2 linked regions of the Catellatospora sp. TT07R-123 genome follow. The protein of the gene in region 2 binds, or shares a complex with, the protein of the main gene of each other region. Links are inferred from orthologs where the notes say so. Each region holds a gene or a part of one and is shown on either strand. Other genes may lie near its edges.

The links.
Region 1: Cs7R123_RS11520 (region 2) and rny share a complex: the UniProt entries of both Bacillus subtilis proteins name them as parts of the possible RNA degradosome complex. The link is inferred for Catellatospora sp. TT07R-123 from one-to-one orthologs.

Annotation. Positions count from the first base shown.
Region 1 is NZ_BNEM01000002.1:3,399,971-3,414,217, forward strand. Bases 3,767-6,706 are described here. They hold rny (ribonuclease Y), read right to left. Parts: upstream 6,195-6,706; coding sequence 4,338-6,194; downstream 3,767-4,337. Other genes in these bases: Cs7R123_RS34925 (amino acid ABC transporter permease), read left to right, coding at 3,767-4,287. Outside these bases: tRNA (N6-isopentenyl adenosine(37)-C2)-methylthiotransferase MiaB, read right to left, coding at 1-765; Cs7R123_RS34910 (amino acid ABC transporter ATP-binding protein), read left to right, coding at 912-1,655; Cs7R123_RS34915 (glutamate ABC transporter substrate-binding protein), read left to right, coding at 1,766-2,620; Cs7R123_RS34920 (amino acid ABC transporter permease), read left to right, coding at 2,694-3,368; more of Cs7R123_RS34925, read left to right, coding at 3,397-3,766; Cs7R123_RS34935 (regulatory protein RecX), read right to left, coding at 7,462-8,124; recombinase RecA, read right to left, coding at 8,151-9,203; Cs7R123_RS34945 (DUF3046 domain-containing protein), read right to left, coding at 9,398-9,598; Cs7R123_RS34950 (MFS transporter), read right to left, coding at 9,737-11,062; Cs7R123_RS34955 (phytanoyl-CoA dioxygenase family protein), read left to right, coding at 11,421-12,308; Cs7R123_RS34960 (zf-TFIIB domain-containing protein), read left to right, coding at 12,396-12,827; Cs7R123_RS34965 (aminotransferase class I/II-fold pyridoxal phosphate-dependent enzyme), read right to left, coding at 12,839-14,170. UniProt on the Bacillus subtilis protein: Endoribonuclease that initiates mRNA decay. Initiates the decay of all SAM-dependent riboswitches, such as yitJ riboswitch. Involved in processing of the gapA operon mRNA, it cleaves between cggR and gapA.
Region 2 is NZ_BNEM01000001.1:2,709,680-2,723,859, forward strand. Bases 6,143-9,015 are described here. They hold Cs7R123_RS11520 (6-phosphofructokinase), read right to left. Parts: upstream 8,156-9,015; coding sequence 7,130-8,155; downstream 6,143-7,129. Other genes in these bases: proC (pyrroline-5-carboxylate reductase), read right to left, coding at 6,178-6,984; Cs7R123_RS11525 (polyadenylate-specific 3'-exoribonuclease AS), read right to left, coding at 8,418-8,921; Cs7R123_RS11530 (DUF1028 domain-containing protein), read left to right, coding at 8,969-9,015. In the rest of the region: Cs7R123_RS11480 (low specificity L-threonine aldolase), read right to left, coding at 137-1,168; Cs7R123_RS11485 (hypothetical protein), read left to right, coding at 1,267-1,875; Cs7R123_RS11490 (hypothetical protein), read left to right, coding at 1,991-2,602; Cs7R123_RS11495 (IS982 family transposase), read right to left, coding at 2,614-3,507; Cs7R123_RS11500 (class II 3-deoxy-7-phosphoheptulonate synthase), read right to left, coding at 3,584-5,011; Cs7R123_RS11505 (hypothetical protein), read left to right, coding at 5,156-5,641; Cs7R123_RS11510 (hypothetical protein), read right to left, coding at 5,651-6,019; more of Cs7R123_RS11530, read left to right, coding at 9,016-9,796; Cs7R123_RS11535 (phosphotransferase enzyme family protein), read right to left, coding at 10,429-11,313; Cs7R123_RS11540 (Crp/Fnr family transcriptional regulator), read left to right, coding at 11,551-12,195; Cs7R123_RS11545 (cellulose binding domain-containing protein), read left to right, coding at 12,521-14,170. UniProt on the Bacillus subtilis protein: Catalyzes the phosphorylation of D-fructose 6-phosphate to fructose 1,6-bisphosphate by ATP, the first committing step of glycolysis.

The sequences.
Region 1 (14,247 bases), on a different replicon or contig from region 2:
CAGCCCTCTGTCCTGGAGCGTCCCGCAGGCGCGCAGCAGCTTGCCGAAGGCGAGCCGGTCCCCGAACTCGACCCCGTACGTGTTGACGTTCTGGCCGAGCAGGGTCACCTCCAGCACGCCCGCCGCGACCAGCGCCTCGACCTCGGCCAGGATCTCGCCGGGACGGCGGTCCTTCTCCTTGCCGCGCAGGCTGGGCACGATGCAGAAGGTGCAGGTGTTGTTGCACCCGACGGAGATCGACACCCAGCCCGAGTACGTCGACTCGCGCCGGGTCGGCAGCGTGGAGGGGAAGACCTCCAGCGACTCCAGCAGCTCCACCTGGGCGGACTCGTTGTGGCGGGCCCGCTCCAGCAGCACCGGCAGCGAGCCGATGTTGTGGGTGCCGAACACCACGTCGACCCAGGGCGCCTTCTTGACGATCTCGCCCTGGTCCTTCTGCGCCAGGCAGCCGCCGACGGCGATCTGCATGCCGGGGTTCTTGTCCTTGACCGGGCGCAGGTGGCCGAGGTTGCCGTAGAGGCGGTTGTCGGCGTTCTCGCGCACGGCGCAGGTGTTGAAGACGACCACGTCCGGCACCCGGCCGGGCTCGGCCGCCGGGTCGAGCCGCACGTAGCCGGCGCCGTCGAGCAGCCCCGAGATGCGCTCGGAGTCGTGCACGTTCATCTGGCAGCCGTAGGTGCGCACCTCGTAGGTGCGGACCGGCTGGGCCTCGCCGGCTGCGGCGGTGCCGGCGGCGGCGGTCTGGGTGTCAGGCAGCGTAGTCATCTCAACGGAAAAGGGTATCCGGTCAGGCATGCGACGGTGGAATCGAGGGAAGTTACCCGGATGTGACCCGAGTGGGCCTCCACTTTCACTTCCGTCCCTCTAGTCTCACTAGTCAGACGATGTACCGACACCGAAAGGACGGTGGCATGTCCGACGAACCGCTGATCGTGCTGGACTCCGTGAACAAGTGGTTCGGAGAACTGCACGTGCTGCGCGACGTGAGCCTCACGGTCGAGCGGGGCGAGGTCGTCGTGGTGATCGGCCCCTCGGGTTCGGGCAAGTCCACCCTGTGCCGCACCATCAACCGGCTGGAGACGATCAACTCCGGCAGCATCCGCTTCGACGGCCGCGACCTGCCCGCCGAGGGCCGCGCACTGGCGCGCCTGCGCAGCGAGGTCGGCATGGTGTTCCAGTCGTTCAACCTGTTCGCGCACATGAGCGTGCTCGACAACGTGATGCTGGGGCCGGTGAAGGTCCGCAGCGAGTCGCGCACCGCCGCCCGCGACCGCGCGCTGCAACTGCTCGACCGGGTCGGCATCGCCGACCAGGCGGGCAAGCTGCCGGTGCAGCTGTCCGGCGGCCAGCAGCAGCGCGCCGCGATCGCGCGCGCCCTGGCCATGCAGCCCAAGGCGATGCTGTTCGACGAGCCCACCAGCGCACTGGACCCGGAGATGGTCGGCGAGGTGCTCGACGTGATGACCGCGCTGGCTCGCGACGGCATGACGATGATCGTCGTCACCCACGAGATGGGCTTCGCCCGCCACGCCGCCCACCGGGTGGCGTTCATGGCCGACGGCCAGCTCGTCGAGCAGGCGCCGCCCGCGGAGTTCTTCGCCAATCCCCGCAGCGAACGGGCCCGGGATTTCCTGTCGAAGGTGCTCCAGCACTGACCGCGGCGCTCTACGGGTCTGGACAGACTCCGTCGCCGGACCGGCGACGGCAGGAAACGCCCGGCGTCGCTCACCGTGGCGAGGGGCGTTGGACGAGGAGGGACGATTCAATGCGTTTCACGCGTATGGCGGCGATCGCCGCAGTCGCGGTGCTCGCATTCGGCACCGCCGCCTGCGGCAAGGACGAACCGGCCACTCCGGCCGGCGGCACGCCGCTGACGTCGAAGGCGGCCGCCGGCCAGCTGAAGTTCGGCGTGAAGGCCGACCAGCCGGGCCTCGGCCTTCAGGTCGGCACGAACTACGAGGGCTTCGACATCGAGATCGCGAAGATCATCGCCAAGGGCCTCGGCGGCGACCCGGCCAAGAACCAGTACGTCACCACCGTGTCCGCCAACCGCGAGCCGTTCCTGCAGCAGGGCACGGTCGACGTCGTCGTGGCGACGTACACCATCAACGACGACCGCAAGAAGAAGGTCAACTTCGCCGGGCCGTACTACACCGCCGGCCAGGACCTGCTGGTGAAGGCCGACTCGACCATCACCGGGCCGGACCAGCTCGACGGCAAGAAGGTCTGCTCCGTGACCGGGTCGACCCCGGCCAAGCGCATCGCGGAGAAGTACCCGAAGGCGCAGCTCCAGCTGTTCGACAACTACTCCAAGTGCGTGCAGGCGCTGTCCGACGGCACCGTCGACGCGGTGACCACCGACGACATCATCCTGGCCGGCTACGCCGCGCAGGACGCCTTCGCGGGCAAGCTCAAGGTGCTCGGCAAGCCGTTCTCGTCGGAGCCGTACGGCATCGGCGTGAAGCTGGAGGACAAGGCGGGCTGCACCAAGATCAATGAGATCCTGAAGGCCGCCGTGGCCGACGGCTCGTACGCGGCCGCGTGGAACGCCACGCTCGGCAAGAGCGGCACGCCCGCGCCGACGCTGGACACCAGCAAGCTGACCAACTGCCCCGCGTGACCATCCCCGGTGAGGCGGGAAGTCCGGCTGCCCGCCTCACCGGACCCGAAGACCGGGCAATTCGAGGGAACTGATGGACGTCTTCTCCGATCCGCTGAACCGGCAGGCCTTCCTGGACGGCTTCGCGATGATCCTGAAGCTGACCGCGGCGTCGGCCCTGCTGTCGCTGCTGCTGGGACTGCTGCTGGCCGCCTGCCGGGTCTCCCCCGTGCCGGTGCTGCGCGCGCTGGGCGCGGGATGGGTGCACCTGTTCCGCAACACCCCGCTGACGCTGATCATCACGTTCTGCTTCTTCGGGCTGTACAGCGCGATGGGAGTGAAGTTCTCCGACGACATCGACATCAACAACTACTGGCTGGCGGTGGTCGGGCTCTCGGCGTACACGGCGGCGTTCGTGTGTGAGGCGATCCGGTCGGGCATCAACACCGTGCCGATCGGGCAGGCCGAGGCGGCCCGCGCGCTCGGGCTCACCTTCGCGCAGAACCTGCGGCTGATCATCCTGCCGCAGGCGGTGCGCTCGGTGGTGGCGCCGCTGGGCAGCATCCTCATCGCGCTGACCAAGAACGCCACCATCGCCGGGGTCATCGGCGTCGCCGAGGCGTCGTCGCAGATGAAACAGCTGATCAACGACAACGGCGACGCCGCCGTGGAGATCTTCGCGGTCTTCGCGCTCGCCTTCGTGGTCCTGCTGGTCCCCGTCGGGTACGGCTTCAGTGCCCTGGCCAACCGCCTGGTGGTGCGCCGGTGACCCGCCGCGCCGAAGACCTGGAGATCCGATGAACGCGAGCGTCCTCTACGACCACCCCGGCCCGCGCGCCCGGCTGCGCAACCGGGTGCTCAGCGTCGTCGTCGCCGCCCTGCTCCTGGCCGGCGCCTACTGGATCTACCGGGCCCTCGACGCCAAGGGCCAGTGGGACTGGAAGAAGTGGCAGCCGTTCTTCCAGGAGATGCCCACCCCCGGCGGCCCGCCGGTCAACGTGTGGGCCGACTACATCGTGCCCGGCCTGGTCGGCACGCTCAGCGCCGCCGCCACGGCGATGGTGCTGGCGCTGGCGTTCGGCCTGCTCTTCAGCGTGGCCCGGCTTTCCGAGCACGCCTGGGTGCGGGTGCCGGCGGGCATGGTGGTCGAGTTCTTCCGGGCCGTCCCGCTGCTGCTCATGATCTTCTTTTTGGTGTACGGCGGTTACTACGTCTTCGGCACCGCCGTGCCCGCCTTCTGGGCCGTCGTCATCGGGCTCACGCTCTACAACGGCTCGGTGCTGGCCGAGGCGTTCCGCGCGGGCATCCGCGCCGTGCCCGGCGGGCAGTCCGAGGCCGCGTACAGCCTCGGGCTGGTCAAGAGCCAGGTGATGCGGCTGATCCTGATCCCGCAGGCCGCCCGCAGCATGCTGCCCGTGATCGTCAGCCAGCTCGTGGTCGTGCTCAAGGACACCGCGCTGGGCTACATCGTGGCGTACTCGGAGCTGATGCTGGAAGGCAGCAAGATCTACGCCAACTACAACAACCCGGTGCCGGTGTTCCTCGTGCTGGCCGCCATCTACATCCTGATCAACGGCACGCTCACGCTGATCGCGCACCTGCTGGAGCGCCGGGCGAACCGCCGCGGCGTGGCCACGGCCGCCGTCCGCCCCGGCACCGCCGGCCCGGCCGCCACGGGCGGCGCCTGACCCACGACGGCGCCGCCCGACCTGGCCGGGCGGCGCCTGAGAGCTCGGACCTAGCGGGCGATCTCGGTGGTACGCGACTCGCGGACGACCGTGATCCGGATCTGACCCGGGTAGGTCAGCTCCTCCTCGATCTGCTTGGCCACGTCCCGCGCCAGCACGGCGGCACCGATCTCGTCGACCTCCTCCGGGCGCACCATCACCCGGATCTCGCGGCCGGCCTGCATCGCGAAGACCTTGTCGACGCCCGACTTGGCCCCGGCGATCTCCTCGATCCGCTCCAGCCGCTTGACGTACGCCTCCAGCGACTCGCGCCGCGCTCCCGGGCGGCCGCCCGAGCAGGCGTCCGACGCCTGGGTCAGCACGGCCTCGATCGTCTGCGGCGGCACCTCGTTGTGGTGCGCCTCGATCGCGTGCACGACCTCCTCGCTCTCCCCGAACCGGCGGGCCACGTCCGCGCCGATCAACGCGTGCGAGCCCTCCACCTCGTGGGTGAGCGCCTTGCCGATGTCGTGCAGGAACGCCGACCGCTTGATCAGTTCGGGGTCCAGCTTCAGCTCGGCGGCCATGATCCCGGCGATGTGCGCGGTCTCGACCAGATGCTTGAGCACGTTCTGCCCGTACGACGTCCGGTAGCGCAGCCGCCCCAGCAGCGTGACCAGCTCCGGGTGGATGTCGGTGATCCCGACCTCGACCAGCGCGTCCTCCGCCGCGCGCTGGCACATGCGCTCCACCTCGAAGCGGGCCACGTCGTAGACCTCTTCGATGCGGTGCGGGTGGATGCGCCCGTCGAGCACCAGCTTCTCCAGCGTGAGCCGCCCGACCTCGCGCCGCACCGGGTCGAAGCAGGACAGCAGCACCGCCTCCGGGGTGTCGTCGATGATCAGGTTGACGCCGGTGACGGTCTCGAAGGCGCGGATGTTGCGGCCCTCGCGGCCGATGATGCGGCCCTTCATCTCGTCGCTGGGCAGGTGCAGCACGCTGACCACGCTCTCGGCGGTCTGCTCGCTGGCCACCCGCTGGATCGCGTCGACCACGATGTGCCGGGCGCGCTGCTCACCGGTGGCGCGGGCGTCGGCCTCGATGTCGCGCACCAGCAGCGCGGCCTCCCGCTTGGCCTGGTTCTCGATCGTCTCGACCAGCTCGACCTTGGCCGCGTCGGCGGTCAGCCCGGCGACCCGCTCCAGCTCGCGGCGGCGCTGCTCCTGCCCCTGCGCCAGCTCCTGCTCCTTGGACTGCAACGCCAGGTCCCACTTGGCCAGCTCGGTCTCGGCGGCGGCGATGCGGCGGTCGCGCTCGGCCAGCCGGTCGGCCTCCTCCACGTTCTGCCGCTCCCGCTCGGCCAGCCGCTCGGCCTCGGCCGCGTGCATCCGCTCACGCTCGTCGAGGCGCTGCAACCGGCGCTCGGCCTCGGCCGACTGATCCTTGGCGGTCGAGGTCAGCATCGCGATCTCGCGCTCACCGGTCCGGCGGGCGGTGCTGCGGACCTGCTCGGCGTCCTCCTCGGCCTGGCGGTGCGCGCGCTGCAGCACGGTGTCGGCCTCGGCGTGGGCGCCGTCGAGCACCCGCTGCGCCTCGGCGCGGGCCGTCGCGACCTCGGCCTTGGCCGCGGCGTTCTCGGCCCGTACGGCGGTGGCCTCGGCGCGGGCCGACGCGACCGAACGGCGCTCGCCCTCCAGCGCGACCTGCGCGTCGGAGACGGAGTTCTGGAGCTCGACCAGGGTCTGGCGCTGCCGCTCGCGCTCGGCCACCGCCTCCGGGTCGTCCACGACCACGCTCAGCGGCAGGCCGGTCGGGGCGGTCGGCCCGGTCAGCCGGCGCATCAGGCGGGCACCGAGCACCAGCGTCGCGGCGACCAGCAGGGCGAGCACGACGATCGCCGCGAGCAGTGCTGCCTCGACGGCGCTCATGGCGCGTTCCCGTCGTGCTCGGTCATGGCCCGCCTCCTGATGCTCGGTACCGTCCGGCACGGTGGTGCCGGTTTGGAGGCACCCGACCAGGGGTGGGGGGTGACGGCACCGCACGGTGATCGCTGCGTACAGCGCGTTGTGACGAGACTACATTCCGCTGTGTTCAGCGGGTAGGCTCGTCCCATCGCGCCGCCTGCCTGCGACAATGCGCGGCGGAGCAGCGACTTCATGTGGTCGGCCGCGTTGGGGTGTCCCGCAGCCGAGTGTGTTCACCAGGCAAAACTGTTGTCGTACTGTTACGCGTTCTATGTTGTGTGGTTTAACACGAGCTGGTCGGTGATACCTCTTCATGCGAGGCTAGGTTGCCGGAGGTGGTCCGGTCAAGAACTCATGATCGGACACCAAGTCGCACGCAACGCCCATTGTGTCCGGTTGCCAAGCGATGTGAGCTGTCCGTAACAGTTCTTTATCCCGGCGTGTCGCGCGTGTCCGCGCTCCCGCCCCCCGACCTCCCCCACCCAGCCCACCCCAACTAACGCCCCGATTCCCGGAAAACGTTGTCACCCACCCCAAGACCCTCACGATCGCCACCCACAGCGCATGATCGGCGTCTCCGGTCAGAAACTAAGGCGTTAGCGCTGTTTCTGACCGCAAACGCCGATCATGAGCCGCGTTGAGCGGATCGCCACGCAGCCGACTGCTGCGGTTGCGGGAGGCTGCGGCTGCGGAAGGCGGAGGTCGCCGGGCCGGCCTGCGGCTGCCGGGCCGGCCTGTGGTGGCCGGGCCGGCCTGTGGTGGCCGGGCCGGCCTGCGGTGGCCGGGCCGGCCTGCGGTGGCCGGGCCGGCCTCATGATCGCCGGTTGCGGTCGGAAGCTAAGGCGTTAGCGCTGCTTCCGACCGCAGACGCCGATCATGAGCCGCGCTAAGCGGACCGCCACGCAACCGACTGCTGCGGCTGCGGGAAGCGGCGGCGGTCGACGGGCCGGACTGCGGCTGCCTCCCAGCCCCATGATCAGCGTCTGTGGTCAGTAGCTAAGGCGTTAGCGCTGCTTCCGACCGCAAACGCCGATCATGAGCCGCGCTAAGCGGACCGCCACGCAACCGACTGCTGCGGTTGCGGGAGGCTGCGGCTGCGGAAGGCGGCGGTTGCCGGGCCGGGCTGCGGATGCCGGGCTGCGGTGGCGGGACGCGGTGGCGGGACGCGGATGCCGGGCTGCGGATGCCGGGCTGCGGTGGCGGGACGCGGATGCGGCGGGTGCGGGCGGGGTCAGTCGAAGATGTCGGGGTCGATCTGTTCGGCGAGTTCGGCGTCGGCGGCGCTGCGGGCCGCGAGAGCCTCCTTGACCGCCCGGACGGCGATGCCGCCGGGGTACCCCTTGCGGGCGAGCATGCCCACGACCCGCCGGAACACCACGTCGGGCTCGCCGTGCACCGTACGCAGCTTGCGCTCGGCCAGCTCGTACGCGGTGCGGGCCTGGGTCTCGTCGTCGAGCTCCGACAGGGCCTCGGTGACCACTTCCTGGTCGACGCCGCGGCGGCGCAACTCCTGCCCCAGCGCTCGCGCGGCCAGGCCGCGACCGTGGTGGCGGCTGCTCACCCAGGCTCGGGCGAACGCCGCGTCGTCGATCATGCCGACTTCGTCGTAGCGGTCGAGCACCGCTGCGGCGACCTCGTCGTCGACGCCCCGGGTGCGCAGCGCCGTGGCCAGCTCGGCCCGGGTGCGGGGGCGGACGGCGAGCTGGCGCAGGCAGATCTCCCGCGCCAGCTCGTATGGATCACGCGGCGCCGGCTGCGGCCGGGCTGCCGCCGACGGGTCGTCCGGGTCCTGTTCCCCGGTCGCGGACTCCCCGGTGCGCGGCGTCCGGGGCGGGGCGGGTGGCTTCGCATCCCAGCCCCGGCCGGTGCGAGCGCCGCGCCGACGTCCTGCCATCGTGGCGTCTCAGCCGGTCAGGCGGATCAGAAGTCCACCGGGGGCAGCGCCGGGCCGCCCGCGGCGTCCGAGGCGCTGGACACGCCGACGCCGAGCTTCTCCAGGATCTTCTTCTCGATCTCGGCGGCGACGTCCGGGTTCTCCTTGAGGAACTCGCGCGCCTTCTCCTTGCCCTGGCCCAGCTGGTCGCCCTCGTACGTGTACCAGGCGCCCGCCTTGCGGATGATGTTCTGCTCGACGCCGACGTCGATCAGCGAACCCTCGCGCGAGATGCCCTTGCCGTACATGATGTCGAACTCGGCCTGTTTGAACGGCGAGGCGACCTTGTTCTTGACGACCTTGACGCGGGTGCGGTTACCCACGACCTCGGTGCCGTCCTTCAGGCTCTCGATGCGGCGGATGTCCAGGCGGACCGAGGCGTAGAACTTCAGCGCCTTACCACCGGTGGTGGTCTCCGGGCTGCCGAACATGACGCCGATCTTCTCGCGCAGCTGGTTGATGAAGATCGCGGTGGTGTTGGAGTTGCTCAGGCCACCGGTCATCTTGCGCAGCGCCTGGCTCATGAGGCGCGCCTGCAGACCGACGTGGCTGTCGCCCATCTCACCCTCGATCTCGGCGCGCGGCACCAGCGCGGCCACCGAGTCGATCACGATCAGGTCCAGCGCGCCCGAGCGCACCAGCATGTCGGCGATCTCCAGCGCCTGCTCACCGGTGTCGGGCTGCGAGACCAGCAGCGCGTCGGTGTCGACGCCGAGCGCCTTGGCGTACTCCGGGTCGAGCGCGTGCTCGGCGTCGACGATCGCGGCGATGCCGCCGTTGCGCTGCACGTTGGCGATCGCGTGCAGGGCCAGCGAGGTCTTACCGCTGGACTCCGGGCCGTAGATCTCGACGATGCGGCCACGCGGCAGGCCGCCGATGCCCAGCGCCACGTCGAGGGCGATGGAGCCGGTCGGGATGACCATCATCTGCACCTGGGGACGCTCACCCAGGCGCATCACGGAGCCCTTGCCGAACTGCTTGTCGATCTGCGCCAGCGCCAGGTCCAACGCCTTGGTCTTGTCGGGATTCGTCGTCGCCATCTTCGTCGCCACCTCTGTCAGTGCACTGTCAGTCGACTTCGCAGCCTTTTTCGTCACGCGGTCACGCTAGGCGCTGGGTCCGACAAAGCGAATACGGGCACGCCGCGCCTGTGGACAAGCGCACGGGTGAGGACATTAGCCGAACACGTGTACGAGCGCCATCCTGCCACGCCGTAGGCGTGCCCACACCCGGGTCAGCGAAGCCGGGCAGGCACCCGATCGGAGTACTGCTCGACCACCGCGCGCCAGATGACGTGCACTTCCTCACCCTCGGCCATAGCCCTGTCGATGGTCCGCCCGCCCAGGGTGGCGAACACCTGATCCTTGGCCACGCTGGTGGCGTACACCGGGCCGAACACCTCGCCCAGGCGCTCCCAGAAGTCCGTCCGTCGCATCGGGCCAGTCTGCCACTCGCCGCCGATCTCCGCCCGTCCCCACCTGCATGATCAGGAGGAGTTCGTGCAGTTTCGGGGAAACTGCACGAACTCCGGCCATGATTCCTGCACTTTCCCCGAAACTGCACGCACCGCCGCTCAGCGGGCGGCGGAGGCGGCGGGGGCGGGGGCGGGGGCGGCGGGGGTCAGCGCGGCGAGGGTGGAGGGGCGCAGGGCCAGGGCGATCAGCGGGAGCGTGGCCAGCGCCGCCAGCAGCGCCAGCACGCGGTACCCGGACAGCTCCACGACCACCCCCGACACCGCGCCGGACCCGGCCGCCGCCAGGCCCATGACCAGGTCGGACACGCCCTGGGCGCGGGCCTTCACCGCGACCGGCACCGACTCGGCGAACAGGGTCGACCCGCCGACCATGGTCCCGGACCAGCCGAGCCCGAGCAGCACCAGCGCCACGGTGATCAGGTCGGTGCGGTCGCCCGCCGCGGCGGCCGTGGCGCAGGCCGCCAGCAGGAGCGCGACGCCGCCGAGGATGACCCGCAGCCGGCCGACCCGGTCGGTGAGCCAGCCGACCACCGGCGCCAGCGCGTACATGCCGGCGATGTGGGCGCTGAGCACCAGCCCGACCAGGCGCAGCGTGTCCGGGCCGGAGTGGGTCGCGCCGATGTGCACGGGTGTCATGGACATCACGCCCACCATGACCAGGTGTCCGAGCGCCATCGAGGCCATGCCCAGCCGCGCGGCGGGCGAGGCGAGCACCGCGCGCATCACGTCCCCGAACCGCGGCCGCTCCGCCGGGGCCGGCGCCTGCCCCGGGACCGCGTCCGCGGCGGCGGCGGCGCGGGCGATCGAGGTGGACAGCAGCAGCGGGTCGGGGCGCAGCAGGAGCGTGAGCAGGGCGGCGGCCAGCACGAAGGACAGGGCGCAGAAGGCGAACGGGCCCGCCATCAGCGGAATGCCGTACGGCTCCAGCAGCCGCCCGAGCGGTGCGGCGAGGTTCGGCCCGGCCAGCGAGCCGAGCGTGGTCGCCCAGACCACCAGCGACAGCTGCCGCCCGCGCCGGTGCGGCTCGGCCAGGTCGGCGGCGGCGTACCGGGACTGGAGCTTGGCCGCGCTGCCCGCCCCGAACAGGAAGAACCCGACGAACAGCAGCGGCCCGGAGCGCAGCAGCACCGAGCCGAGCACGCCCGCCGCGCCGAGGGTGCCGACGAGGTAGCACGCGGCGATGCCGGGGCGGCGGCCGTACCGGCTCATCAGGCTGGTGGCGGGGATCGCCCACAGCGCGCCGCCGACGACCGCCGCGCTCTGCGCCAGGCCGGACAGGGCCGCGGTGCCGGTGATGTCCTGCGCGAGCAGCGCGCCGATGGAGATGCCCATCGCCGTGCCGAGACCACTGATGATCTCCGCACTCATCAGCACGCGGACGGTGCGGGACTGCACGCGCGCATGGTCGGCCAGGGTGGCGCTCACGGGGGCTCCCGGGGGGGGTCGGGGTAAGGGGCGGTGCCGTTGTCTCTACCTTGCCCCATGGTGCCGGTCGGCACCGGCCCCGGGCTAGCCGAAGACGATTCGGGTATCGTCTTGCCCGCAGCAGGAAAACGCATGCCACCTGGGTCCCTCCGCGGCACGTGCACGCGACACGGGCCGTGATCCCGGCGGCGCGCACAACTGAACCGGCCGGGCCCCCATCGGACGTCCGGCCAGATCTTGACCGCTGAGGCAACGACGCTCCCGACCAGCACGTCCAGTGCGCAAGGGCAGTGCCGCTGCCCCGTAAAGCACCTGGGCGACGCCGCGCGCCACCCAGCCGATCGGGGAAGGACAACCCGTGACCATCACCCCCGTCACGCCGCGCGCGATGACTGCCGAACAGCGTGAGCAGTTCGAGCGCGACGGCTATCTGATCATCCGCAACGTGCTCTCGCCGGAGGAGGTCGCGCACTACGCCGCGGCCGTCGACCGGGTGTACGCCGAGCACGAGGCTGTCGGCAAGCTGGGCGCGGACGCGTCGCTGCACAAGCTGAGCGCGGTCGCCAGCTGCCCCGAGCTCAACGGCCTGGTCGACCACCCGGCGGTGTTCCCGCTGGTGTGGTCGATGATCGGCTGGAACGTGCACGTCTACCACTCGCACCTGGACGTGCACCCGCCGATCCCCACCACCAAGCCGTACCGCTTCGAGTGGCACCAGGACGGCGGCCGCCAGAACGGCGAGCTGGAGACCGACCCGCGCCCGCGCCTGTCGGTGAAGCTGGCGTTCTGGCTGTCGGACGTGTCCGAGCCGGGCCGCGGCAACTTCAAGGTCGTCCCGGGCAGCCACAAGATGAACCGCATCGACGGCCCGCCGAGCCGCGACATCGAGTGGCCCGACCCCGCCGGCGCCATCGAGGTCTGCGTCCACCCCGGCGACGTGGTCTTCTTCGACCGCCGCATCTGGCACGCGCGCTCCAACAACTACTCGGAGATCACCCGCAAGGCGGTCTTCTTCGGGTACACCTTCCGCTGGATCGCCACCCGCGACCAGAAGCCGGCCGCGGAGGACGTCGCCCGGCTCAGCCCGGTGCAGCGCCAGCTCGTCGGCGCGCTCGAGGGCCGCATCGACGACCCGGTGGACGGCGGCGACCACGCGTGGGGCTACTTCCCCGACGAGGTTCCGCTCTACACCGAGCTGAAGGAGCAGGGTCAGCTCGACTCGTCCTTCCCCTGGCTGCGTCGCTGACAGCACGCGCACGAGAGGCCGTCCCCGCCCGGGGGCGGCCTCTCGCCGTCACGGGGCCGGTTGGCACGCGCGGCTAGGCTCGGGCGCATGGACATGACGTGCCCCAAATGCCATGCCCCGATGCGACAGTACGAGCGCAACGGCGTGACCCTCGACCAGTGCACCGAATGCCGCGGCATCTTCCTGGACCGCGGTGAGCTGGAGCGCCTGGTCGACGCCGAGAACGCCTGGCACGGGGCGCGCGCCCAGCAGCACGCCCAGCCGCCGCACACCGCCGGGCCCGGCCAGCCCACCCACCCGGGCCAGCCCGTGCACCCCGGCCAGTACGCGCCGCCCGCCGCGCAGCCCGGCTACCCGCCCCAGCACGGCTACGGCCAGCCCCAGCACGGGTACGCCCAGCCGCAGCACACCCAGCACGGCTGGCGCGACTACGACTCCGACGAGTACCCGAAGTACGGCCACGGGCACCACAAGAAGCACAAGAAGCACGAGAGCTTCCTGGAGGAGCTGTTCGACTGATCAGCGGCTGATCAGCGGCTGATCGGCGCGGGGCCGCCGGCCAGCGCGGCGGCGACCGCGGCGGCCAGCGGCCCCGCCTCGTCCGGGGCCAGCGTGGCGATGGTCAGCCGGATGCCGGGGCCGGTCGCGGTGCGGTAGACGTGGCCGGGGGTGACGGCGTATCCGGCGTCGCGCAGCGACGCGACGGCCCCGGTCTCGTCGGGCACCGGCACCCACACGTTGATCCCGGTGCGCCCGCTCGCGGCGACACCGCGCTCGGCCAGGGCGGTGAGCAGGGCGGCCCGGCGCTGGTCGTACGCCCGGCCGGCGGCCTCGATCCCGGCGGCGACCCGCTCGTCGCGCCACAGCCGCAGCAGCGCGCGCTGCAACACGGTGGAGACCCAGCCCGCGCCCAGCCGCAGCCGGCCCTCGACCCGCGACACCGTCTCGGCGTCCCCGGCCAGCACCGCGCAGCGCAGGTCGGGGCCGTAGGGCTTGGCCGCGCTGCGCAGGAACGCCCAGGTCGCGCCGCCGCCGACCGGGTGCAGCGGCACCGGGGCCAGCTCACCGGCGTGGTCGTCCTCGATCACGAAGACGTCGCGCAGCAGCGGCCGCAGCTCGCGGGCGCGCTGCTCGCTCACCGCCGCGCCGGTCGGGTTCTGCGCCCGGGTGGTGACGATCACGGCGCGCGCCCCGGCCGCCAGCGCCGCGCGCACCCCGTCGACCACGGGCCCCTCGTCGTCGACCGGCATCGACACCGGCACCAGGCCCTGCGCGGCGACGAGGTCGAGCAGCGCGGCCCAGCCCGGGTCCTCGACCGCCACCCGGTCACCGGGCCGCAGCCGGGCCGCCAGCAGCCGGTCCAGGCCGTCGAGCGCGCCCGACACCAGCGTGTACGACGCGTCGCCGGGTAGCTGCGGCAACCGTTCCCGGGCCAGTTCCAGCAGCTCGGGCAGCGGACCGCCCCCGGCGTAGCCGACCGGCCCGAGCACGGCCAGCTCGTCGGCGACCTCGCGCAGGATGGGGGCGAGGTCGGGCAGCAGCGCCGGATCGGGGTCACCGGCGGCCAGGTCGCGCAGCCCCGGCGGCACCGGCACCGAGGCCCGCGCCGCCCTGCTCGCGGCGATCGGGGTGACCGCCCGCACCCGGGTGCCGTGGCGGCCCGCGGTGACCACGATCCCGCGCCCGCGCAGCCGCTGGTACGCCGCGGCGACCGTGGCCGGGCTCACGCGCAGCTCCTCGGCCAGCACCCGCACGCTGGGCAGCGCCGCACCCGGGGCGAGCGCGCCGTGACGCACCCCCGCCTCGACGGAGTCGCTGATCGCGATTGCCGACCCACCGGTGATCCGATATTGTTCTGACACAATCACCATTATGTACTAGTACAGACGGCGAAAGGCAAGGACCGTGACCGAGTACCCGCGGACCGCGCGCACCACCG
Region 2 (14,180 bases):
CCCACCCCCGCCCCCACCCCGTTTTTCATAGACGTTGGCCTATTACATCGACTGAATCGAGATCGAAGTCGATGTAATAGGCCAACGTCTATGAAAAACGGGGTGGAGTCCGCCACAGCCGGGACGGGCGGGCGGGTCAGGCGGACAGGATGCCCGTCAGGACCTCGATGGCGTGGTCCACCGCGGCGTCGTCGGCGTCCAGGTGGGTGATCAGGCGGCCGGTACGCGGCCCGAGCACGCTCATCAGCACCCCCCGCTCCCGCGCCGCCGCCCCGAGCGCGGGCGCGTCCACGGCCGTCTTGGCCAGGTCCAGCACCACCAGGTTGGTGTGTACCCGCTCCGGGTCCACCACCCCGTACGGCGCCAGCGCCTGGGCCAGCCGCTGGGCGCGGCGGTGGTCGTCGGCCAGCCGCTCGACGTGGTGGTCCAGCGCGTACAGCCCGGCCGCGGCGAGGATGCCCGCCTGGCGCATACCCCCGCCCATGCGCTTGCGGATCCAGCGCGCCCGCGCGATCTTCTCCGCGCTGCCCACGACCAGCGAGCCGACCGGCGCGCCCAGGCCCTTGGACAGGCACACCGACATGGTGTCGAACAGCGCGCCGTACTCGGCGAACGGGACGCCGGTGGCGACGTGGGCGTGCCAGATGCGGGCGCCGTCGCAGTGCAGCGCGATCCCGGCGCTGTCGGCGGCGGCGCGCAGGCCGCGCAGGGTGTCCAGCCCGATGACGAAGCCGCCGCCCAGGTTGTGGGTCTGCTCGACGGCGATGGCGCGGGTCGGCACGGCCCAGTAGCCGTCCGGGCGGATCATGGAGGCGACCAGGTCGACGTCGATCTCGCCGCCCGCGAACGGCCAGGTGCGGCTGGAGATGCCGCCGATGGCGGCGGCTGCGGCGAACTCGTACGTCACCACGTGGGCGTTGGCGTCGCACAGCAGCTCCTGCGCGGGCGGCACGACCAGCTGGAGCGCGATCTGGTTGGCCATCGACCCCGACGGGGCGAACAGGGCCGCCTCGTGCCCGAACATGGCGGCGACGCGCTGCTCCAGCGCGACCACGGTCGGGTCCTCGCTGTACACGTCGTCGCCGACCTCCGCGTTCGCCATCGCCGCGCGCATGGCGGCGGTCGGCTTGGTCACGGTGTCACTGCGGAGGTCAACCAGCTGCGTCATCCCTCGTTCCTACCGCATCGCCCCGGCCGCACGCTGGCCACCCCTGCTTCTCGCCGGGAGGACGGCATGCCTGGCGGACGATCGCTACGCTGCCGGGCATGACCGAGCCGACCGCCCAGGTGGCGGCCCTCGCCCCCACCGCGCGAACCGGCTCCCGGCGCCGCATCGTGCTGGCGCTGTCCCTGGCCGCCCTCCTGCTGTCGGCGTTGACCGCGTGGCAGCTGACCGCCCGTAATTACACTCTGGCTGCGGGCGAGGCCGGCAGCGCTCCGCCGAGCGCGGTCGAACAGGTCCTCGGCGTCAGGAGCGAATACGTCATCCCGCTGGACGGCGGGTCGCACCAGTTCCGGATCCCGATCACGAATCCCGGACCGGCCCCGGTGACGTTGACGGAGGTGGGCTCGCGCTTCGAAGTCGCGCCGCCGATGTTCCCGGTCGAGCGGATGGACGTCGTCCGGTGGCACGACGGCTGCTGCGCCCCAGCCGACAAGGTCGCCTTCGGGCCGACGGTCATCCACCCGGACGAGACCGTGTTCGTCTACATCACCGTCCGGACCGCAGCCGTCTCCTCGGTCGGCGGCTGCCAGCGGCGGTGGTTCGCCAGCATCCTGGTGAAGTTCACGGTGCTGGGACTCCAGCGCGAGCAGACGCTTTCGCTGAAGCGCACCATCAGTTACCAGACGCCCGGAGCCGACTGCCGCTTCTGACGGCCTGCGAAGATCCAGGATCGTGGACGCCCGGTGTCGCCAGAGCAGCACCTGGCGTCCACGGGACCAGATCATGGGACAGCGGCCGGGGCAGTCCGCCACTACGCTGCCCGCCATGACCGAGACGATCACCCCTGCCACGGCTGCCGCGGCTCCCGCCGCCCGACCCGGCGGCCGCCGCCGCGCCGCCCTGGCCTGGGCGCTGCTCGCCGTCGCGGTGCTGGCTCTGGGCGGCTGGCAGGCCGCCGCGCGCACCTACGCGCTGGAGCCGGGGTATTTCGGCCTGCGGGCGCCCGAAGCCGTGGAGCATGTCGCGGGCGGCATACATGAGTACCGCTATCCGCTGGTCCACGGGACGTCGCATCGGATCTCGGTCTCCATGCGCAACCCCGGCCCGCTGCCAGTGCGGGTGACCGGGTTCGGCGGTGACCCGCATGAGTGGCCGCAGTCGATGTTCCCCATAACCTCGATCGAGGTGAACCGCGACGCCGTCGGCGACCTGGCCTCGGGGCAGCCGTTCGCGCCGTTCACGCTCGCCCCGCAGCAGGCGGTGCTCGTACACCTCACCGTGCGGGTGGAGGACGTCGATGTGGTCGACGGGTGCTCGCGGACGTGGTGGGGAACCCTGCCGGTGCGCTACACGGTGCTCGGGGTCGACCGCGAGCAGCAGCTCGCGCTCGACCCCGTCATCGCCTTCCAGACACCCGGAGAGGACTGCCTGGACTAGATGACTGATTCCTAATGGTCGTACGCGGTCAGTGATCGTTTCTCGGGTGCGTCGGTCAGCCAGTTGTGCCAGATCACGGCTGCGAGGGCGGCCAGGCGTTGTGCGATGCGGGCGTGCACCCCTGCGGGTGTGCGCCCGCCGTGCTGTTCGAGGCTGAGCTGACCTTTCAGGGTGTCGAAGATCGATTCGATGCGTTGACGGACCGGGGCCAGGTTGCCGTGGCGTCGGGCTTCGTCGCGGCGGTCGGGGCGTATGAACACGATTTTCAGGTCGCGTGTCTGTTGCTCGAACGCGCGGCCGGCGAAGCCCTTGTCACCGATGAGCACGACTCCGGCGGGTAGGAGGCCGTGGTCGCGGGCGTGTTCGAGCAGTTCGGCGGCGACTTCTCGTTCGCCCAGGCTCGGGGTGGCCAGGCACCAGGTGACCGGTGTGCCGTCCAAGGCGGTGACGAGGTAGAGCTTCAGGCCCCAGATCCAGCGGGAGTGCGATCTGCAGTAGCCGTACCCGGCCCATCCGGCCAGGGCCGAGCCGATCGCGGTCTGGCGGGACATCCCGCACGGGATCACGGTGGCGTCGATGAGGCGGATGCCGTCGTGGCCGGCCGGGGTCTGGGCGGCCAGGCGTGTGATGACGGTGGTGATCAGCGGCGCGGCCGCGGTGACGCGTTTGTGGTAGCCGGCCTGTTTGGGCAGGTACGGGAACATGCGGCCGAGCCTGCCGTAGCAGAACCGCAGCCAGTGGTGCTGCGACGGGAACCCGAGCAGGACCTGCGCCACGGCCAGGCAGACCAGCTCGGCGTCGGTCAGCTTCTTCGGGCGTCCGGGACGGCGCCGGGACGCGGTGATGACATGGTCATCGACGAACACGTACAGTGCCGTCAGAAGGGTATCGAGGTCTGTCTTCACACACTGACATCGATACCCTTCCCCATACCCGCGTCAAGACCACGGACCAAACCAACCCTGATTAGGAATCAATCATCTAGCCGCGCAGCATCTCCGCGACCAGGAACGCCAGCTCCAGCGACTGCTGGGTGTTCAGGCGCGGGTCGCAGGCAGTCTCGTACCGGCCGGGCAGGTCGGCGTCGACCAGGGCCTGCGCGCCGCCCAGGCACTCGGTGACGTCCTCGCCGGTCAGCTCGACGTGGATGCCGCCCGGGTGGGTCCCGGCCATCTTGTGCACCTCGAAGTAGCCCAGCACCTCGTCCACGATCCGGTCGAAGTGGCGGGTCTTGTACCCGTTCGAGGACTCGTGGGTGTTGCCGTGCATCGGGTCGCACTGCCAGACGACCTTGGCGCCGCTGTCGCGCACGGTCTCGACCAGGTTCGGCAGCCTGTCGCGCACCTGGTGGTTGCCCATGCGGCTGATCAGGGTGAGCCGGCCGGGCTCGTTGTGCGGGTTGAGCATCTCGCACAGCCGCCGCACGTAGTCGGGCGTGGTCGACGGGCCGAGCTTCACGCCGATCGGGTTGGCGATGCGGGAGATGAAGTCCAGGTGGGCGCCGTCGAGTTCGCGGGTGCGCTCGCCGACCCACAGGAAGTGCCCGGACAGGCCGTATGCCTTCTCGTCGGCGATGCGGGTCAGCGCCCGGTCGTACTCCAGCGCCAGGGCCTCGTGCGAGGCGTACAGCGTGACCGTGCGCAGCGCTTCCTCATTGGTCATGCCGCAGGCGCGGATGAACGCCAGCGCCCGGTCGATCTCGCGGGCGATGGCCTCGTAGCGCTCGCCGAAGGCCGAGGTGCGCACGAAGTCGCGGTTCCAGTCGTGCACGGCGTGCAGGTCGCCCAGGCCGCCGCCGAGGTATGCCCGGAGCATGTTCATCGCGGCGGCCGCGTTGGCGTACGCCCGGATCATGCGCTGCGGGTCGGCCACGCGCGCCTCGGCGGTCGGCTCCAGCGAGTTGATCATATCGCCGCGGTACGCGGGCAGCCCCAGGGAGTCCAGCGGCTGCGAGCGCGGCTTGGTGTACTGCCCGGCGACGCGGGCCACCTTGACCACCGGCATGCTCGCGCCGTACGTCAGCACGACCGCCATCTGCAGCAGGGTGCGCGCGTTGGCCAGCAGGTGGCTCTCGGTGTTGTCGGCGAACGTCTCGGCGCAGTCGCCGCCCTGCAGCAGGAACGCCTTGCCCTCGCAGACCAGGGCCAGCCGGTCGCGCAGCTGGTCCACCTCGTACGGCGCGACGACCGAGGGCACCGTGTCCAGCACCCGGCACACCTTCTCGACCTCGGCGTAGTCCTCCCACGGCGGCATCTGCGCGCGCGGCAGCGTCCGCCAGTGGTCGAGCCCGAGGTCCTCGGCGGACTTGTCGGTGGCCGGACGGGCGATGCTGACGCCCGTCTCGCCGTACTGGCGGACGCCGGCCAGTTCCAGGCCGGGGTGCCGGAGGTCATGCCATTCGTGGCGCATGCGCTCAGAGTACGGCCGGGGCACCCGGCGGCCGCCGCCGACATGGCCCCATCCCACAAGGTGGCTGGGCGCGGCACGTCACCAGTCCTGCTACGCCCCGAGAACAGCACCGGCTGTCCCGCAACCTGGGATCGTTGATCAGGTATGACCGTACTGCCGCGCGTGGCCGACTACCGCCCGCACCGCACCGTGCCCGACATCGACCTGGAGGGGCACGTGGTGCCCGGCCTGACCGGCGAGTTCTTCCGCCGCCCCGACGGCGACCGCGTCGCGACCGTCGGCCTCTACCGGTACCGGGGTGCGGAGCTGTTCATGGCGTGGGGCTTCGTCGGCGAGGCGCACTGCCGGTGGACCGCCTACCGCGGCGAGGACGGCTGGACCGCACCGCACGAGGGCTGCCCCCGGGTCCGCCGCGAGGCAGGCACCCTGCTGGTGGACACCGGCCGCGCCCGGATCGCGCTGCCCGTGCAGGCCGCCTCGCCCGAGGCTGCCTGGCCTGAGCACGCCGACGCCCGGCCCGGACCGGCCGGGTCGGACGTCGGTGCTGTGGCGCTGACGGCCGTACACGATGGATCGCATCCGGCCGTCAGCGGTTCGCTGTGCGCCACCGGCGCGGGCCTGCCTGGCTGACCGGCGGGCTCAGTTGGCCACTTCGGCCGTGGCCACGGCGCGGGCCTCGCGGCGGACGTACACGATGGAGGTGGCGGTGATGCCGAGGCTGGTGACCAGGGCCACCGTGTGCAGCACCGGATCGGGGATGGGCGCGAAGGCCAGCACCCCGGCCGGGATCTGCACCAGGCCGATCAGGACGAGCAGCATCGGCGTGCGGCGGCCCCGGGACCAGGTGAAGGCCGTCCACACCGGTGCCGTCACGACGGCGAGGGTCAGCACGTCGAGCAGCGCGTGCAGGTAGGGGTTGTGGACCCGGTCGTGCGCGTACGCGTACGCCGGGGCCGAGATCATGACTGCGGCGAGAGTGGTCCCGAGGATGGTCAGGGCGCGTCGCATGGCCGCCTCCTAGCAGCTCGGCGGGGTGGGGCTGGATGAATCCCCAGGTCCGAGCCTAAGTCGGGGGTGGACGGAGCCGGAACCCCCACAGGCGTGAATGATGCGCGTGACCTGCGGCCGCGCGATGAATCTCGCACACCCGCGGGGGTATGACCGCCTCAGGCGGCCTGTTCGGCGATCTCCCGCGCCCGGTCCCGGGCGGCCTCCAGCGCGGCCAGCAGCGCGGCTCGTACCGCGTGGTTCTCCAGCTCGCGGATGGCCGAGATGGTGGTGCCCGCGGGCGAGGTGACCGCCTCGCGCAGCTTCACCGGGTGCTCGCCGGAGTCGCGCAGCATGATCGCCGAGCCGATCGCGGTCTGCACGATCAGGTCGTGCGCCACCTGGCGCGGCAGGCCGAGCAGGATGCCCGCGTCGGTCATCGCCTCGACCAGGTAGTAGAAGTACGCCGGGCCCGAGCCGGACAGCGCGGTGACCGCGTCCTGCTGGCTCTCCGGCACCCGGATGGTCCGCCCCAGCGGCGTGAACAGCTCCTCCACGACGGCCATGTGCTCGGCGGTGGCGTGCGGCCCCGCCGAGATCGCCGTCATCGCCTCGTCCACCAGCGCGGGCGTGTTCGTCATCACCCGTACGATCGGCACCGCGTCGTTGAGCCACTTGGTGAAGAACGCCGTCGGCAGGCCGGCGCACAGCGACACCACCAGCTTGCCCGCCGGGATCAGCGGCCCGAGTTCCGCCATCAGCGCCCCGGCGTCCTGCGGCTTCACCGCGATGGCCACCACATCGGCCGCCTCGACGGCCGCCGCGTTGTCCAGCACCCGAATCCCGTACCGCTCCCGCAACTGCTCAGCCCGCTCCACCCGCCGCGCCGTAGCCACCAGCCGATCCACCGGCCACCCAGCCTTCACCAGCCCGGACAGCAGCACCTCACCGATCTTCCCCGCCCCGACAACCGCAACCGTCCGCACCGCCACGCCTCCCGCACTCCCGCCTCGACTAGTTGATCATGAAGTTATGGGGGTCGACACACCGTCGAACACGACCATAAGTTCATGATCAACGGGAAGAGGGGCCCGCGGCCCGCACCGGTGGTGCGGGCCGCGGGTGGCGGCATCAGCCGAAGAAGGCCTCGGCCTCGTTGTAGCGGTGGACCGGGACGGTCTTCAGCTCGCGGGTGGCCTCGATGAGGGGCACCCGGACGATCTCGGTGCCGCGCAACGCGACCATCTTGCCGAAGTCGCCCTCGTGCACGGCGTCGATCGCGTGCAGGCCGAAGCGGGTGGCCAGCACCCGGTCGAAGGCGGTCGGCGTGCCACCGCGCTGGACGTGGCCCAGCACGACCGCGCGCGCCTCCTTGCCGGTGCGCTTCTCCAGCTGGTCGGCCAGCCAGTTGCCGATGCCGCCGAGGCGGACGTGGCCGAACGCGTCGAGCTCGCCGTTGAGAGTGATCAGGTCGCCGTCGGTGGGCATGGCGCCCTCCGAGATGACGATGATCGGCGAGTAGTTGGTCTTGAAGCGGGTCTCGACGTGCTCGACGACCTTCTCCAGGTCGAACTTCTGCTCCGGCAGCAGGATGACGTTGGCGCCGCCGGCCAGGCCGGCGTGCAGCGCGATCCAGCCCGCGTGGCGGCCCATGACCTCGACGACCACGGTGCGGTGGTGCGACTCGGCGGTGGTGTGCAGCCGGTCGATGGCCTCCATCGCGATGTTGACCGCGGTGTCGAAGCCGAAGGTGAAGTCGGTGGCGCCCAGGTCGTTGTCAATCGTCTTCGGCACGCCGACGACGTTCACGCCCAGGTCGGTCAGCTTGGTGGCCACGCCGAGGGTGTCCTCGCCGCCGATGGCGACCAGGGCGTCCACACCCAGGTTGGCGAGGTTGTCCTTGATCCGCTCGACGCCGCCCTCGATCTTGAACGGGTTGGTCCGGGACGAGCCCAGGATCGTGCCGCCACGGGGCAGGATGCCGCGCACCTCCGGGATGCCCAGCGGGCGGGTCATGCCCTCCAGCGGGCCCTTCCAGCCGTCGCGGAACCCGACGAACTCGTGCCCGTAGGTGCCCACGCCCTTGCGGACCACGGCGCGGATGACCGCGTTGAGACCGGGGCAGTCGCCGCCGCCGGTGAGTACGCCGATACGCATTGTTCTCGTCCTCCCGAATACGGGTAGTCACATTGCCTAGCCCCGGGATGACGAGTGAACACGGCTACGCTGCCGGCCGGGGCGGGCCGCAAATGGGCACTGTACTGCGACCACCCGGATAGGGCCAGCACGCCCCGCCCACGTCCGAATGTCAGGCGGATGTCGGGGCGGCGAATTCCGTACCAGGAGGGCGCAACAGCCTCGCAATGACGAGGTTACTCGCCGTTGACAGGGCGTGGTGGCGCGGCTCACCGTGCCGCGGTCACCGCTTGCGGGCCGTCATCGCCTGCCAGCGGGCCAGGTTGTGCCGCGCGTCGACCAGCGCGTCGTGACGCGCCGTGGCCGCCTCGGGCAGGCCCGGCCGGCCGGTCTCGTCCCACAGCTGCCGCAGCTCCTTGGTGAAGCGCGGGATCACCCGGGGCAGGGCCACCATCGGGCCCCACAGCTGCGCCAGGCAGACGTGGTCGTACGCGCCGTACCAGGCCCACAGCTCCAGGGTCTCGTTCGGGCGGCCCTTGACCGGCTCGCTGAGGAACTCCAGCAGGTCGGTGCGGATGCGCTCGCGCGAGCGCCACGCCTTGTCCGCCGGGGACGGCAGCAGGTTGAGCACGTTGTCGCGCACCCACGGGATCGCCTTGGCCGGGTCGAACTCGGTCGAGACCGCGTAGAACTCCCGGCCGTACTCGTCGACCACGCCGATCGAGACCAGGTCGATCGTGGTCCCGTCCTCGATGAACTCGCAGTCGTAGAAGTAGCGATACGCCATGTGAACCGGTCTTCCCTCCGCGCCGACGCCGCGCCTACCCTGACGCGATGACGTTCTCGATCGTCGCGCGTTCGGCTGACGGCACCGCACACGGGGTCGCCGTGGCGAGCAAATTCCTGGCCGTCGGGGCGGCCGTGCCCGCCGCCGAGGCGGCCGTCGGGGCACTGGCGACGCAGTCCTACGCCAACCTCGCCTACCGCCCGCAGGGCCTGGCCCTGCTGCGCACGGGCACGGCGGCGGCCGACGTCGTGGCCGGGCTCACCGCCGCCGATCCGGGCCGGGCGCAACGCCAGCTCGGCGTCGTGGGTACGGGCGGTGACGGCGCGGGCTGGACCGGCCCCGGCTGCCACGGCTGGGCCGGCGGCGCCTACGGCGACGGCTTCGCGATCCAGGGCAACATCCTGACCGGACCCGAGGTCGTCGAGGCGATGCGGCTGGCGTGGCTGGCCGGCGACCCGGCCGCTCCCCTGGCCCGGCGGCTGCTCGCGGCGCTGCGCGCCGGGGACGCGGCAGGCGGCGACAAGCGCGGGCGGCAGAGTGCGGCCCTGCTGGTGGTCAGCCCCGGCCAGGGGTACGGCGGCACCGGCGACACCGTCGTCGACCTGCGCGTGGACGACCACCCCGCCCCGTGCGCCGAACTGGCCCGCCTACTCGGCATCCACTCCCTCCTGTTCGACCGCCCCGACCCGGCCACCCTGCTCGACCTCGACGGCGACCTGGCCACCGAGATCCGCACCCTGCTCACGGTCCGCGGCCACACCCACTCCGATCTCGACACCGCCCTGGCCTCCTGGGCCGGCGTGGAGAACCTCGAAGAACGCCTGGTCCCCGGCCGCATCGACCCCCTGGTCCTCACCCACCTCCGCACAACCTGACCCCACCCCACCCCACCCCGGGCTGCGCCTGCGCCATCGCCCGCGCCCGCGCCATCGCCCGCGCCTGCGCCTTCGCGCTCTGCGGCTGCGCTCTGCGGCTGCGGCGGCAGCGGCAGCGGCGGCAGCGGCGGCAGCGGCAGCGGCAGCGGCGAAGATCGTCGTCTGCGGTCGAAAGCTCGCATGACAGCACCGTTTCTGACCGCAGACGGTGATCTTCACCGTCAGCGTGGCCAAGATCGCGCTCTGCGGTCAGGGACGGCCTGCCGCCACCGCGCCGCCCGAGTCAACCCCGACGTCCAGCTGCCGACCCAACAGCCCACGCTCCGACCGCGGACGCCGATCTTCAAGCGAGATCGTGGTTTCCGGTCACGAAGTGGGCCGCGAGCGAAGTTCTCGACCGCGAACAGCGATCTTCAGCGCCACAGCCGCAGCTACGGCCAGCGCGCGGCCCGTGAGCTAAGTTCCCGACCACGAACAGCGATCTTCAGCGCAACAGCCACAGCTACAGCCGCAGTTGCGGCCAGCCCACGGGACGCGAGCGAAGTCCTCGACCGCGAGCAGTGATCTTCAGCGCCACAGCCGCAGCCATGGCCGCAGTTGCGGTCGGCTGCGGCGGCGCGGGGGACGCAAGATCAGCCGAGCAGGGCGTCGCGTGCGTCGTGCAGGCCCCGGCGGTTGTCGGACTGGTCGGCCACGCCGGTGAGGTCGCCGGTGGCGATGCGGGCGGCGAACCAGTCGGCCTGCACCGCCCAGCGGAAGCGCAGCAGCACGTCCAGGCTGGCCTCGATCTCGGCGCGGGGCACCACCCCGGTCGCGGCGTACGCCGACAGCAGCTCCCGGGCCCGGTCCGAGCCTCCCGCGTACATGACCGCCGAGGCGACGTCGTACATGAGCGGCCCGGCCCCCGCCGAGCCCCAGTCGATGACACCGATGCGGCCGGTGCCGGGGTCGAGCAGGAACGCCCCGTGGCACGGGTCCCCGTGCAGCGCCCCGTACGTGAGCCGGTCGGTGACCTGGAGTTTCGTCAGCGTGTTGACGGCGGCGGCGACCGCGGGACGCACCCAGTCCTCGACGTCCAGGTGCGGCGCGTCGGGGCGTACCCAGTGCCAGGCCGGCAGGCCCGGGTGGCGGAACTCGCGCAGCACCCGGTGCACGGCGCCGAGCCGGTCGCCCCACCACTGCTGGTCGAGGGGATCGTCGGCCTCCAGTTCCCGGCCGGGCACGTGGTGCAGCAGCGCCAGCACGTGGTCGCCGACGGGCACGGTCAGCGCGCCGTCGGCGGTACGCAGCGGGGCGCCCGCGTCGACGCCGTGGCGCGACAGGTGCTCGGCGGCGGACAGACCAGCTTCGAATTGCGCTTTCTGCGCAGGTCGGACGGCCTTTGCGACGTAGTGGAGGCCACCGGCACTGACCGATACGGTGGTCGACGTCATCCCACCGGACAGAGGAGTGAAGCCGTCCGGCTGAAGATGCCATGCCGTCCGAAGTGTCGTGCGGAACGTATCGTCAGCCAGCACGGGCGGATTATCACATGGCCAGCCCAGCCGCCATATCCATCGGCGGTGTCCGCGATCCGGCAGATCCGCCGGTGGTCGGTCCACGGAGTGGACTCAACGGCTCACTCAAGCGATGATCTGTCCAGGGTTACGCCGACCGCTCACGACCGTGGACTGGTCGGTCGGGGTGGGAGACGGAAGGGGTAGGCGGTGGAGATTCGCATTCCGGATGCCGCGGATGCGCTGACCGGAGTCGAGATGTTCGCTGGCCTGGAGCCGGAGGTGCGCCAGCGGGTGATCGCCGCCGCGGTGCCGCGCACCTTCCGCAAGGGCCAGCTGCTGTTCGTGGAGAACGACCCCGGCGAGACCCTGATCGTGCTCAAGCGCGGTTCGGTAGCGGTGTTCCGCACCTCCCCGACCGGCGAGCGCGCCGTGCTGTCGGTGCTGCGCCCGCCGGACACGCTGGGCGAGGTGTCGCTTCTGGACGGATCGGCCCGCTCGGCCTCGGCCGAGGCGCTGGAGGACTGCACGGCGCTGGCGCTGTCGCGCGGGGCGTTCATGGAACTGGTGCACTCGAACCCGCGCATCCTCGACGCGGTCATGCGCTCGCTGGGCGCGCTGATCCGGCGGCTGACCGAGCAGAACGCCGACCACGTCTTCCTGGACCTGCCGGGCCGGGTGGCCAAGACGCTGGTGCGGCTGGCGGGCGAGAGCCAGGCTCCGATGATCACGATCGAGCTGAACCAGAGCCAGCTGGCCGAGATGGCGGGCGGTTCGCGGCAGAGCGTGAATCAGGCCATCGGCTCGTTCGCCAGCCGGGGCTGGCTGCGTACGGAGGGGCGCCGCATCGTGGTGATGGACGTCCCCGCCCTGCGCCGCCGCGCCGGCATGCAGGACCGCTAGCCCTCACGCGGCCGCCCGCCGGGGGGCGAGCGGCCGCGCACCGGCTTCAAGATCGCGCAGTTGCCGGGCAGTCGGGCGTATCAGTGCACCTGATACGCCCGACTGCCCGGCAACTTTGCTTCACGACTGGCCGCGCCGGGGCGGCGCTGGCCCGGCGGGGCGGGCGGAGCGGGGCAGGCGGAGCGGGGCAGGGTGGAACTGAACCGCTTTACCAAGGGTGGGGACCGGTCTAGCATGGGAGCGCTTCCATCGACAGCGGTTCCCACTGCCCCGCGGTTGCCCGACCGCGTACGGGGACCGCCGCGCCGTTCCCCGAGGAGTCCGCATGTCCCGAAACCTCCGACGGTCGCTGCTCGCCGCGCTCTCGGCGATGCTCGCGGCCGTCACCCTGGCACTGCCGTTCGTGGGTGCCCCGGCCGCGCAGGCCGCCGACCCGCGCGACAGCTTCATCACCCGCTGCGGCATCCGCTTCTGCCTCGACAACCGGCCGTACTACTTCGCCGGCACCAACACCTACGACGTGTTCACCTTCGGCTACGACTGGCTGCCCGGCGAGCAGTACGTCGACAAGGCCAAGATCGACGCGCACATGCTGCGGCTGCAGAACGACAAGGTGCAGGTGCTGCGCCTGTGGATGTTCAGCCACGAGGACTGGATGGGCTTCGAGGCGGCCAAGGGCGTCTACACCGAGGAGGCGTTCGTCCTCTTCGACTACGTCATCAAGTCCGCGCGCGAGCACAACCTCCGGCTCGTCCCGGTGTTCGAGAACTTCTGGGAGGCGTACGGCGGCATCGACAAGCGCCTGGCCTGGGAGGGCCTGCCCACCGGATACGCCAACCGCTGGCGCTTCTTCAACAAGACCGCCTGCCCCGGCTGCTTCACGCAGTACAAGAACTACGTGAACAAGGCGCTCACCCGGGTCAACTCGATCACCGGCGTCGCCTGGAAGAACGACCCGACGATCCTGGCCTGGGAGCTCATGAACGAGCCCCGCTACCCCGACGCCACCCCCAACGAGAACACCACCGGCACCACGCTGCGGGCCTGGGTCGACGAGATGGGCGCGTACGTCAAGAGCCTCGACCCCAAGCACCTGCTCGGCACCGGCCAGGAGGGCCAGCAGACGGCGTACGGCTACGGCGGCGACTCCGGCGGCCCGTTCGTCTACATCCAGCAGTCGCCCTACATCGACTTCACCTCGGCGCACATGTACCCGACCGAGGGCTGGGCGGGGCTGAACTTCGCCTCGGCGCGCACCCTGCTCAAGAAGTGGATCAGCGACTCGCACAGCCTGGTCGGCAAGCCGTTCTTCCTCGGCGAGTGGAACGCCCACGACGACAAGACGACCTGGTGGACCGAGATCTACGCCGAGATGGAGGCCAGCGGCGGCGACGGGGACGCGTTCTGGTGGTACCCGGCGAACACCAGCTGCGGCGGGTTCGACTCCGGGGAGGGGTGCGCGGAGCACGCGGTGTTCCGTACCCACTCGCAGAACATGATCAATAAGACCGGCGTGGTCGACCTGACCCTGAGCCCGAGCCCGTCCCGCTCGGCCAGCCCGTCGCCCAGCACCTCCCCCTCGCGCTCGGCCAGCCCGTCGCCCAGTGCCAGCCCGTCGGCCAGCGCCTCGCCGAGCCCGTCGGCCAGCCCGCAGACCGGGGCGGCCTGCAAGGTCACCTGGCGCATCGACAGCTCGTGGCCCAGCGGCTTCAACGCCTCGCTGGTCATCGCGAACACCGGCACCACCACGTTCACCAACTGGGTGCTGACGCTGACGCTCGCCGGTGGGCAGACCGTGGTCAACGGCTGGAACGGCACGTTCACCGTCAGCGGCTCGAATGTGACGATCACCGCACCGGCCTGGGCGCCCAACCTCGCCCCGGGCCAGGCCTGGACCGCCAGCTTCACCGGTGCCGGCCCGACCACCGCGCCGAGCAACGTCAAGCTCAACGGCGTGCCCTGCGCCACCGCGTGAGCTGAGCGCA